Regions from separate parts of the Plantactinospora sp. GCM10030261 genome, predicted to be linked through region 1. Evidence: riboswitches for the same ligand, from Rfam matches in the RefSeq annotation. Region 1 holds a riboswitch; the other holds the start of a gene.

Region 1 (4,197 bases):
CAGGTGTTCGACCAGGCATACCTGCTGTTCTGGCGGGACCAGAACAACGCGGCGCCGGAGGCGTCGCTGTTCTACGCGGTCTACCTGTTCCAGGAGGCGTTCCGGCAGTTCAACTTCGGCTTCGCGGCGGCGATGGCGTGGCTGCTCTTCGTCATCCTGATGATCCTGACCTTCATCCAGGTCAAGGTCGGCAACCGCTTCGTGTACTACGAGGGAGACCGGTCATGACGACAATCGGCCCCAGCACCGCACCCCCACCGGCTCCCGCGCTGGCCGAGGCGGTCGACGCCGCACCCACCGAGAAGGCGGTCGAGCCACAGCCGCCGCCGACGAAGTGGACCGTCGGCCGAATCCTGCTGACGGCGCTGCTCGTCGGCTTCGCGGCGTTGTTCCTGTATCCGCTGGTCTGGTTGATCGCGGCGAGCCTCAAGCCGGCGAGCCAGGTGTTCGACAACTCCCTCATTCCGCGAACGTGGCGCTTCGACAACTACGTCGAGATCTGGAATCAACTGCCGCTGCTGAACTGGATGTTCAACAGCGTCGCGATCGCGCTACTCGCCGCCGCGGCGGTCTCGATCTCCAGCTCGGTGGTGGCCTTCGGGTTCGCGTACTTCCGGTTCCCCGGCCGCAACATCCTGTTCGGGCTGGTCCTCGGCACCATGATGCTGCCGGCCTCGGTGACGATGATCCCGATGTACCTGATCTGGAAGGAGACCGGCTTCCTCGGCACCTGGGTGCCGCTGTTCGGGGCCAACCTGTTCGGCTCCGCCTTCTACATCTTCCTGCAACGCCAGTTCTACCTCGGCCTGCCCCGGGAGTTGTTCGAGGCGGCCCGGATGGACGGGTCTAGCTACTGGCAGTTGTTCTGGCGGATCGCCATGCCGCTGTCCATCCCGTCGTTCATCATCGTGTTCCTGTTCGAGTTCCAGGCGGCGTGGAACAACTTCCAGGGCGCGCTGATCTACCTCAACGCCGGATCGGTCGAGGACTTCACCGCGCCGCTGGGCATCGCGTACGCCATGACGAAGTACAGCCCGACGGCCGGCGGCCAGGGCGACTACCAGTACGTCATGGTCGCCTCGTTGCTCGTGACGCTGCCAATGCTCCTGCTGTTCAGCTTCGGCCAGCGCTACTTCATCGAGGGAGTGGCCACCCAGGGCCGCAAGGGCTGAGTGCGAAGGTTGGGCCCCTCAGGCAGAGCAGTTAGCGCCTGGCTGAGGGCCTGCCTCGCGCTCAAGCGCGTTCCCGGAGCCAGTGCAGCGCCCTCGCCGCGTCGGAGGCCAGGATCGAGACGTGTCCGTCGTCTGGCGTCGTCCGAAACTCGGCGGCGGCACACCGGCGCGCCAACCAGTCGCCGTGCGCCCGCGGCACCACCCGGTCCCGGTCGCCGTACAGGAGCAGGAGCGGGCCGGTCGTCCGGGCCGGGTCGAAGCCCCACGAGGTTACGTAGGCGATGTCGTCGTCGACCAGTCCGCCAGGACCGTTCGCCAGCGCCGGGTTCACGACGCTGATCAGCCAGGACCACTCGTCGGCGAGGGCAGCGTGATCCGCGGCGGTGAACTCCGGGTCGTACTCGACGCCCGAGAGTTCGTAGGCCTCCTTGGCCGCCCGACCTTCGGCGGCGGCCCGCAGGGATGCCACCCCGGAGGGCACCATGCCCGCGAACCAGTCCAGCCCTTCGGCGTCGTACGGGGCCAGCCCCGCCATGCTGACCGCGCCGAGCACACGATCGGGAAGCAACGCGGCGCAGGCCAACGCGTGTGGGCCACCCCCTGAGTGGCCCATCACCGCGAACCGGTCGATGCCCAGCGCGTCGGCGACGGCCCGGACGTGACCGGCGGCGGACGCCACGTCGCGGCCGGGCCGGCGGGTCGATCCACCGTAGCCGGGCCGGTCGTAGGACACCCAACGGATGCCCAGGTCCGCGGCGGTGGCGAAGAGCGGCTCCGGGGGTGCCCCGATGTTCGGGGTGCCATGGTGCCAGAAGACGGCCAGCCGGCGGTCCGGTCCGGCGCCTGTGTCGTAGACGTGGAGCCGGTGCCCGTCCTCCACCGTGATGTCGGTCTCGATCACTGTCCGAGGTTAGCCGGTCCAGCTGACCAACGACCGGTCAGCTGTTCGGTATTCGGACGGTTACGTCGGGATACTTCCGCCGGCCTTCCGGAGCCGGTCCGGCCACCCAGCGACAGGTGACGACCGCATACCGTGAAACCCTCCGGAAAGGACGATCGAACTGGGCACATGCGCTGGATCGCGGCTGCTCCGATGAGGTAAATTCGCGAATCGGTCACCGCCTCTGGCGCGCCTGGCGCCTGCGGTGCCGCCGCCCAATCGCCGCGAGGCGAGCCGGGGACCCGAGCACCTGGGGCTAATCCGCGACAGCGGTAGGGGCCACTTCCGCCCCGCGCCCGTCAGCTAACCCGGTCGGCGGTTGACGGAAGGAACAGACAGCAACGATGCCGCGCCGACACCGCTGGTTGGCCCCGATCGTCGGAGCAGTGGCGGCGATCGCCGTCCTGGCCACCCCCGCCCCAGCCGCAGCAGACCCGGACGCTCCGGCACCGGATGGTCACGGAGAGACGCAGAAGCCACCACCCCTGCTCAGCGACTGGCTGGAGTCCACGAACCGAGCGTTCGTCCAGGCGAAGGGGAAGCTGGACAAGTCGAAGCAGCGTCAGCAGCAGCTGACCACCGAGATGACCCGGGCCCAGGGTGAGATCGACCGGCTGATGCCCGAGGTGGGAACGATCGCCGCCTCGTCCTACCGGACCGGTCGACTGGGCGGTGCGGCGATGCTGCTCAACAGCGCGTCGTCGGACACCTTCGTCGACCGCGCCGCCCGGCTACACGAGGTCAACCTGGTCAACGACAGCAAGATCGGCGCGCTGAACGACGCCCGTAACCGCGCCACCCAGGCCAAGATTTTGATCGATGTCCAGATCGCGGAGCAGCAGCGACAGACCAACGTGATGGCCAAGCAGAAGCAGGAGGCCGACAAGGCGTTCAAGCTGCTCGGCGGCAACCGGTCGATCCGCGATGTCGGCGTCGCCTCCACCTCGCCGGTGGCCAAGGCCGCGCCCCGGGACTCCGACGGCGGCTGGCCCAGCGAGTCCTGCAACAAGAACGACCCGACCACCTCCGGCTGCGTCACCGGCCGCACCCTGAACGCGTACCACGAGACGCGCAAGGCCGGCTTCACCCGCTTTGTCGGCTGTCACCGCTCCGGCGGCCCGTTCGAACACCCGAAGGGCCGCGCCTGCGACTGGTCGCTCGTCAAGTCCGGGTTCGTCTCGGCACAGAACACCGACCAGCGGCGGTACGGGAACAACCTGGCCGCGTTCCTGGTCCGCAACGCCGACCGGCTCGGCATCTACTACATCATCTGGTACAAGCAGATCTGGTTCCCGACCACCGGTTGGAGTTCCTACAGCGGCCCGTCGGACCATACCGATCACGTACACATGTCGATGCTCTAGCGGCACCGATCCGCACGACCGAACGGCCCTCGGCGAATCCCGCCGAGGGCCGTTTCGCGCGCCGGGGCCTGGCGGGCCGCCCCGAACCCAAGCCATTGATCGGTTATGATCCGCCCCGATTCCGACATTCGGGGGAGGGGTCATGGAAAGTCAGCAGGTAACCAGGCGGACATTGCTGTACGGCACACCGGTGGCGTTCGGCAGCGTCATCGCCGGGTCGGGTGCCCCGGCCGCCGCGGCCCCCACGACGACGTCAGCCCTCGCCGCGACGCCGGCCGCCTCGCCGCGAGACTACGGCGCCGTCGGCGACGGCGTCGCGGACGACACCGCTGCGGTAAACGCCTGCCTGGCGGCCAACCGAGGCGTCGACTTCGGCGGCCCAGAAAGCACCTACCTGGTCACCGGCACGCTGCTCGTCGCCCAGGCGGCACCTCAGGTGATCAGTGCGAGCGGCGCCACCGTCAAGGCCGGCGCCGCCGTCAACCTCATGCGGTTGCGGGGTGCGGGCCACACCGTACGCGGCCTGGTCTTCGACGGTAACGGTCAGGCGAGCGGCCTGGCCGTGATCGTCGAGGGCAGCGCGGCCGGCAGTACGGTCGACCGGTGCTCGTTCACCGACATCGCCGGCTGTGCGGTGAGTATTCAGCCCGGTGCGCACCACACCCGAGTCGTGGGCTCAGTAATGCGTCGGTGCGGGCACGGCTCGGCCGTGGCCAGCCCG
Region 2 (4,197 bases), on a different contig from region 1:
GACCGGCCGGGACACCTGCTCCGCCCCGGGCCTCGACCCGATCCGCAACTTCATGGACTACACCTACGACTCGTGCATGTACCAGTTCACGTCGGGCCAGGCCAGCCGGATGCTTACCGCGTGGAACGCGTACCGCGCGTCCTGACCGAACCCTCGACGGTGCCGGCTCCGACTCACGGGGCCGGCACCGCCGTTTCCAGCGGAACCTGCTTTCCCACCGGCACCTGGTTGACGCGGCGCGGGCGGGCCCGCCGTGAACCGCCGGACCCCCGAGCCGGGGAAGGCGCCGCCGACGGGTCGAGCCAGACCTGCACCGCGGGACGCTCGGCGGGCCGGCCGGTCAGCGGACCAGGGCCGTCACCACGGCGGGCCAGCATCGCCACGTCCACCGTGAACTCGAAGAGCCGCCAGTCCACCTGCGGTGCCGCCCGCAGCGTGTCGGCCAGCTCGGCCACCCGCGCCTCGTCGGTCACCGGACGGGCCCGACCGGCGACGTACGCCTCGTCGTCGCTGTCCTCGGGAGGAAACGAGTGCAGAGCGTAGCGGCCGTCGCGTTCGAGATCCCGCCGTTTGGGCGAGTCGACCACGAAACAGTAGAGCCCGTCGGGGGTGATCACGGGGGAGACGGGATGCACCCGCGGCCCACCATCCGCGCGCACCGTCGCGAGGTAGCCGAGGCCCGGTCCGTACTGCTGGAGAAGGCCGCGGATGCTCTCGGCGAGGCGGGGCTCGTCGGAGGCGAATTCGGTCCAGGAAGCCATGTGATCAGTCTATCGAACACCTGTACGAGGAGCCACCGCGACACGGCGGGTCCCCCGGTCGGATGACCGAGCCGGCCCGGCCGATATGGTGGCGCAATGCTGCTCTCGGACCGGGACCTGGTGCTCGAGATCAAGGCGGGCAACCTGGGCCTCGACCCGTTCGAGCCCGCCCTGGTGCAGCCGTCGAGCATCGACGTCCGACTGGACCGGCTGTTCCGGGTCTTCAACAACCACCTCTACACCCACATCGACCCGGCGGAGCGGCAGGACGACCTCACCTCGGAGGTGGAGGTCCCCGGCGGCGACCCGTTCGTGCTACACCCGGGCGAGTTCGTGCTCGCGTCCACGCTTGAGGTCATCTCGCTGGGCGACCAGCTCGCCGGCCGACTGGAGGGGAAGAGTTCACTCGGCAGGCTCGGCCTGCTCACGCACTCGACCGCCGGATTCATCGACCCCGGCTTCTCGGGGCACGTCACGCTGGAGCTGTCGAACGTCGCCAACCTGCCGATCACCCTGTGGCCGGGGATGAAGATCGGCCAGTTGTGCATCTTCCGGCTGTCGTCACCGGCCGAGCACCCGTACGGCTCCGAGGTCTACGGCTCGCGGTACCAGCACCAGCGCGGGCCGACGCCGAGCCGGTCCTGGCGGAACTGGCGGACCTGGCCACCCAACCACTGAGCCACGCGGCCCGCTGCACACCTGAGCGTCGAACGGCCCCTTCCCAGGCGCGAAACGCGATAGGAAGGGGCCGTTCGATAACCTATGGGCGGCCGTAACCCACGATGCTGCCGTCGTCGACCCGCTTCATCCGGACGTGGTCACCGCTCTGCGGTGCGTGGACAATCCACCCGCCACCCACGTACATCCCGACGTGCGAGAGGCCGCTGTAGAACACCATGTCACCGGGCTGAAGTTGGCTCCGGCTGACCCGTTTGGTGCGGTTGTACTGCTGGGCCGCGTTGTGCGGCAGGCTGACACCGACCTGGGCCCAGGCCCGCAGCATCAGGCCGGAGCAGTCGTACGAACTGGGTCCGTCCGAGCCCCAGTAGTACGGCTTACCGATCTGGGCACAGGCGAACTTCACCACCTTGCCGGAGTCGCCACCGGGATAGACCGCGGGACACGGTGCCGGCCGGAACACCCCACCGCCACCATTGCCGTACGCCTGGATGCGCAGCTTCTGCAACCGGTCGACCTCGGCGTTGATCTCCTTGGCCTTGGCCCCCAACTCGGCCTCGGACTTGGCGAGCTGGGCGATGAGCAGGTCCAGCGGCGCCTTCTGCTCCTCGTACTTGTGCTTGAGTTCGACCGCGGCCCGCACCTCGCGCTGCCGGTTGCGGCTGTACTGGTCGAGGATCTCCAGCCCGTCCATCAGGCCGGTCGGGCTGCCTGTGGTGAGCAGCGCGTTCACCACCGATGCCTGGTCACCCTTGTAGGCGTTGGCGGCCAGTCCACCGATCTTTCCGGTGACCCGGTCGACCTCGGCCTGCAGCGGCGCGATCTTCTTGGCCAGCGCGTCGGCCTGCTTGCGCTTCGCGCCCAGCTCCTGGCGGGCTGCGTTGTGCTGCTCGATGACCGGTTCGAGCTTGTTCCAGGCGACGTCGATCTGCTTCTCGATCTCTGTCACCGACGGTTCGGCCTGGGCCGGCGCGGCGCCGACAAGCGTGATCGCGAGTCCGGCGATCGCACTGAGGGCGGTGGACAGGACGGACCAACGCGGACGCGACCGGGCGGCGCGTCGACCGGCAATCGCCGGACGAGCGGGCCGCGGTCGCCAGGCATGGCTAGCCACCGAGGCTGATACTCCTTCTCCCCTGCTCCGCCTACCGGGTTAGCTGACGGGTTCGGACGGAAGAGAAACGCCCTACCGCAGGTTCTGCGGATTCACCCCGGTGGTGCGTGGGTCCCCGGTTCGCACGTCGACGATTCGGCGTATCGAGTTGTCGTCGTCCCGGTTGGACTGACCGTCACCGCTCGACGGTGACCAAGAGTAGGCAGGGCGCCTGATGGACGCAAGCCCGGAGACCCGGTGCGTCGTTTAACACTCCGGGCTGTGACACAACGTCACGTCATGAAGGTTTCTTGCATTCGCCTACTTCGAATCGACATCTGTTGACGTGAACCACGATCGCGGGCCAGGGTGACCAGGAAGCATCCCCGGAACCAGGAGGTCCGATGCACCGTCCCGAACCCCCACCGGGCGGCCGTGTCCTGATCGCCACGGCACTGGTCGCGGTGGCGACACTCGTCCCGGCCGGCGGACCGGCCACCGCCGACCCCGGTACCGACGGCCGGCAGCGGGCGTACGCCCGGGCCGCGACCGAGTACGGCGTACCGGAAAGCGTGCTCCTCGGCGTCTCCTACCTGGAGTCCCGGTGGAACACAAACGCGGGCACCCCCAGCACGGCGGCCGGCTACGGACCCATGCACCTCACCGACGCGCGACACGTGCGCAACCAGCCCCGGTCCGGCCACTACGGCCCGGCGGAGGATCCGCGCGGCGACTCGGCCCGGCCCGCGCTCGACGCTCACCGGCCAGTCGCCGACCCCGCACCGGACGCCCCCGCCCTGCAGACCATGGACGCCGCGGCGCGCCTCACCGGAGCCGACCCGGCGGCCCTGCGTACCGACCCGACCAGCAACATCCGCGGCGGCGCCGCACTGCTCACCGCGTACCAGAAGGCGCTGGGCGGGCCGGTCGGTGCCGGCAGCGACCCGGCAGCCTGGTTCGGCGCGGTCGCCCGGTACTCCGGCGCGGAGACCACGGACGCGGCGGCGGCGTTCGCCAACGAGGTGTACGCGACAATCAAGGCCGGCGCGGAACGGACCACCGACGACGGGCATCGGCTGCGGCTGCCCGCCCGGGCGGTCGAACCGGCGCGGTCGTGGCTCGGCCGGGTCGGACTACGCGCACCGAAACCGCGCCCGGACGGGCTGGAATGCCCGACCACCATCTCCTGCGAGTGGATCCCCGCGCCGTACGAGCAGTACGGCCCGACGGTCGGCGACTACGGCAACCACGACCTGTCCGACCGGCCGGGCCGGCAGAAGATCGAGTACATCGTCATCCACGACACCGAGGGCAGCTACGCCACCACGCTCGACCTGGTGCAGGACCCGACCTACGTGAGCTGGCACTACACGCTGCGCTCGGTGGACGGCCACATCGCCCAGCACGTGAAGACGAAGGACGTGGCCTGGCACGCCGGCAACTGGTACGTCAACGCCAAGTCGATCGGCCTGGAGCACGAGGGATTCGCCGCCCAGGGCACCTGGTACACCGAGGCGATGTACCGCAACTCGGCCAAGCTGGTCCGCTACCTCGCCACCAGCCTCGGCATCCCGCTGGACCGGCAGCACATCATCGGCCACGACAACGTGCCCGGCATCACGCCCGCCGCGGTCGCCGGCATGCACTGGGATCCGGGCCCGTACT

The links. A riboswitch is a leader RNA that binds a small molecule or an ion and turns the genes downstream of it on or off. The one in region 1 is predicted to bind cyclic di-AMP.
Region 2: another riboswitch for cyclic di-AMP. It lies ahead of ACFQUZ_RS07925 (NlpC/P60 family protein); the one in region 1 lies ahead of ACFQUZ_RS23390 (coiled-coil domain-containing protein).

The regions. Positions count from the first base shown of each region.
Region 1 covers NZ_JBHTDD010000022.1:39,517-43,713, reverse strand. Annotated here, with positions in the region: gene ACFQUZ_RS23405 (carbohydrate ABC transporter permease) at 1-228, shown strand, start outside; gene ACFQUZ_RS23400 (carbohydrate ABC transporter permease) at 225-1,172, shown strand; gene ACFQUZ_RS23395 (alpha/beta fold hydrolase) at 1,234-2,073, opposite strand; cyclic di-AMP (ydaO/yuaA leader) riboswitch at 2,315-2,446, shown strand; gene ACFQUZ_RS23390 (coiled-coil domain-containing protein) at 2,457-3,476, shown strand; gene ACFQUZ_RS23385 (right-handed parallel beta-helix repeat-containing protein) at 3,619-4,197, shown strand, end outside.
Region 2 covers NZ_JBHTDD010000005.1:27,340-31,536, reverse strand. Annotated here, with positions in the region: gene ACFQUZ_RS07940 (zinc metalloprotease) at 1-145, shown strand, start outside; gene ACFQUZ_RS07935 (pyridoxamine 5'-phosphate oxidase family protein) at 174-761, opposite strand; gene dcd (dCTP deaminase) at 858-1,439, shown strand; gene ACFQUZ_RS07925 (NlpC/P60 family protein) at 1,522-2,553, opposite strand; cyclic di-AMP (ydaO/yuaA leader) riboswitch at 2,567-2,704, opposite strand; gene ACFQUZ_RS07920 (N-acetylmuramoyl-L-alanine amidase) at 2,937-4,197, shown strand, end outside.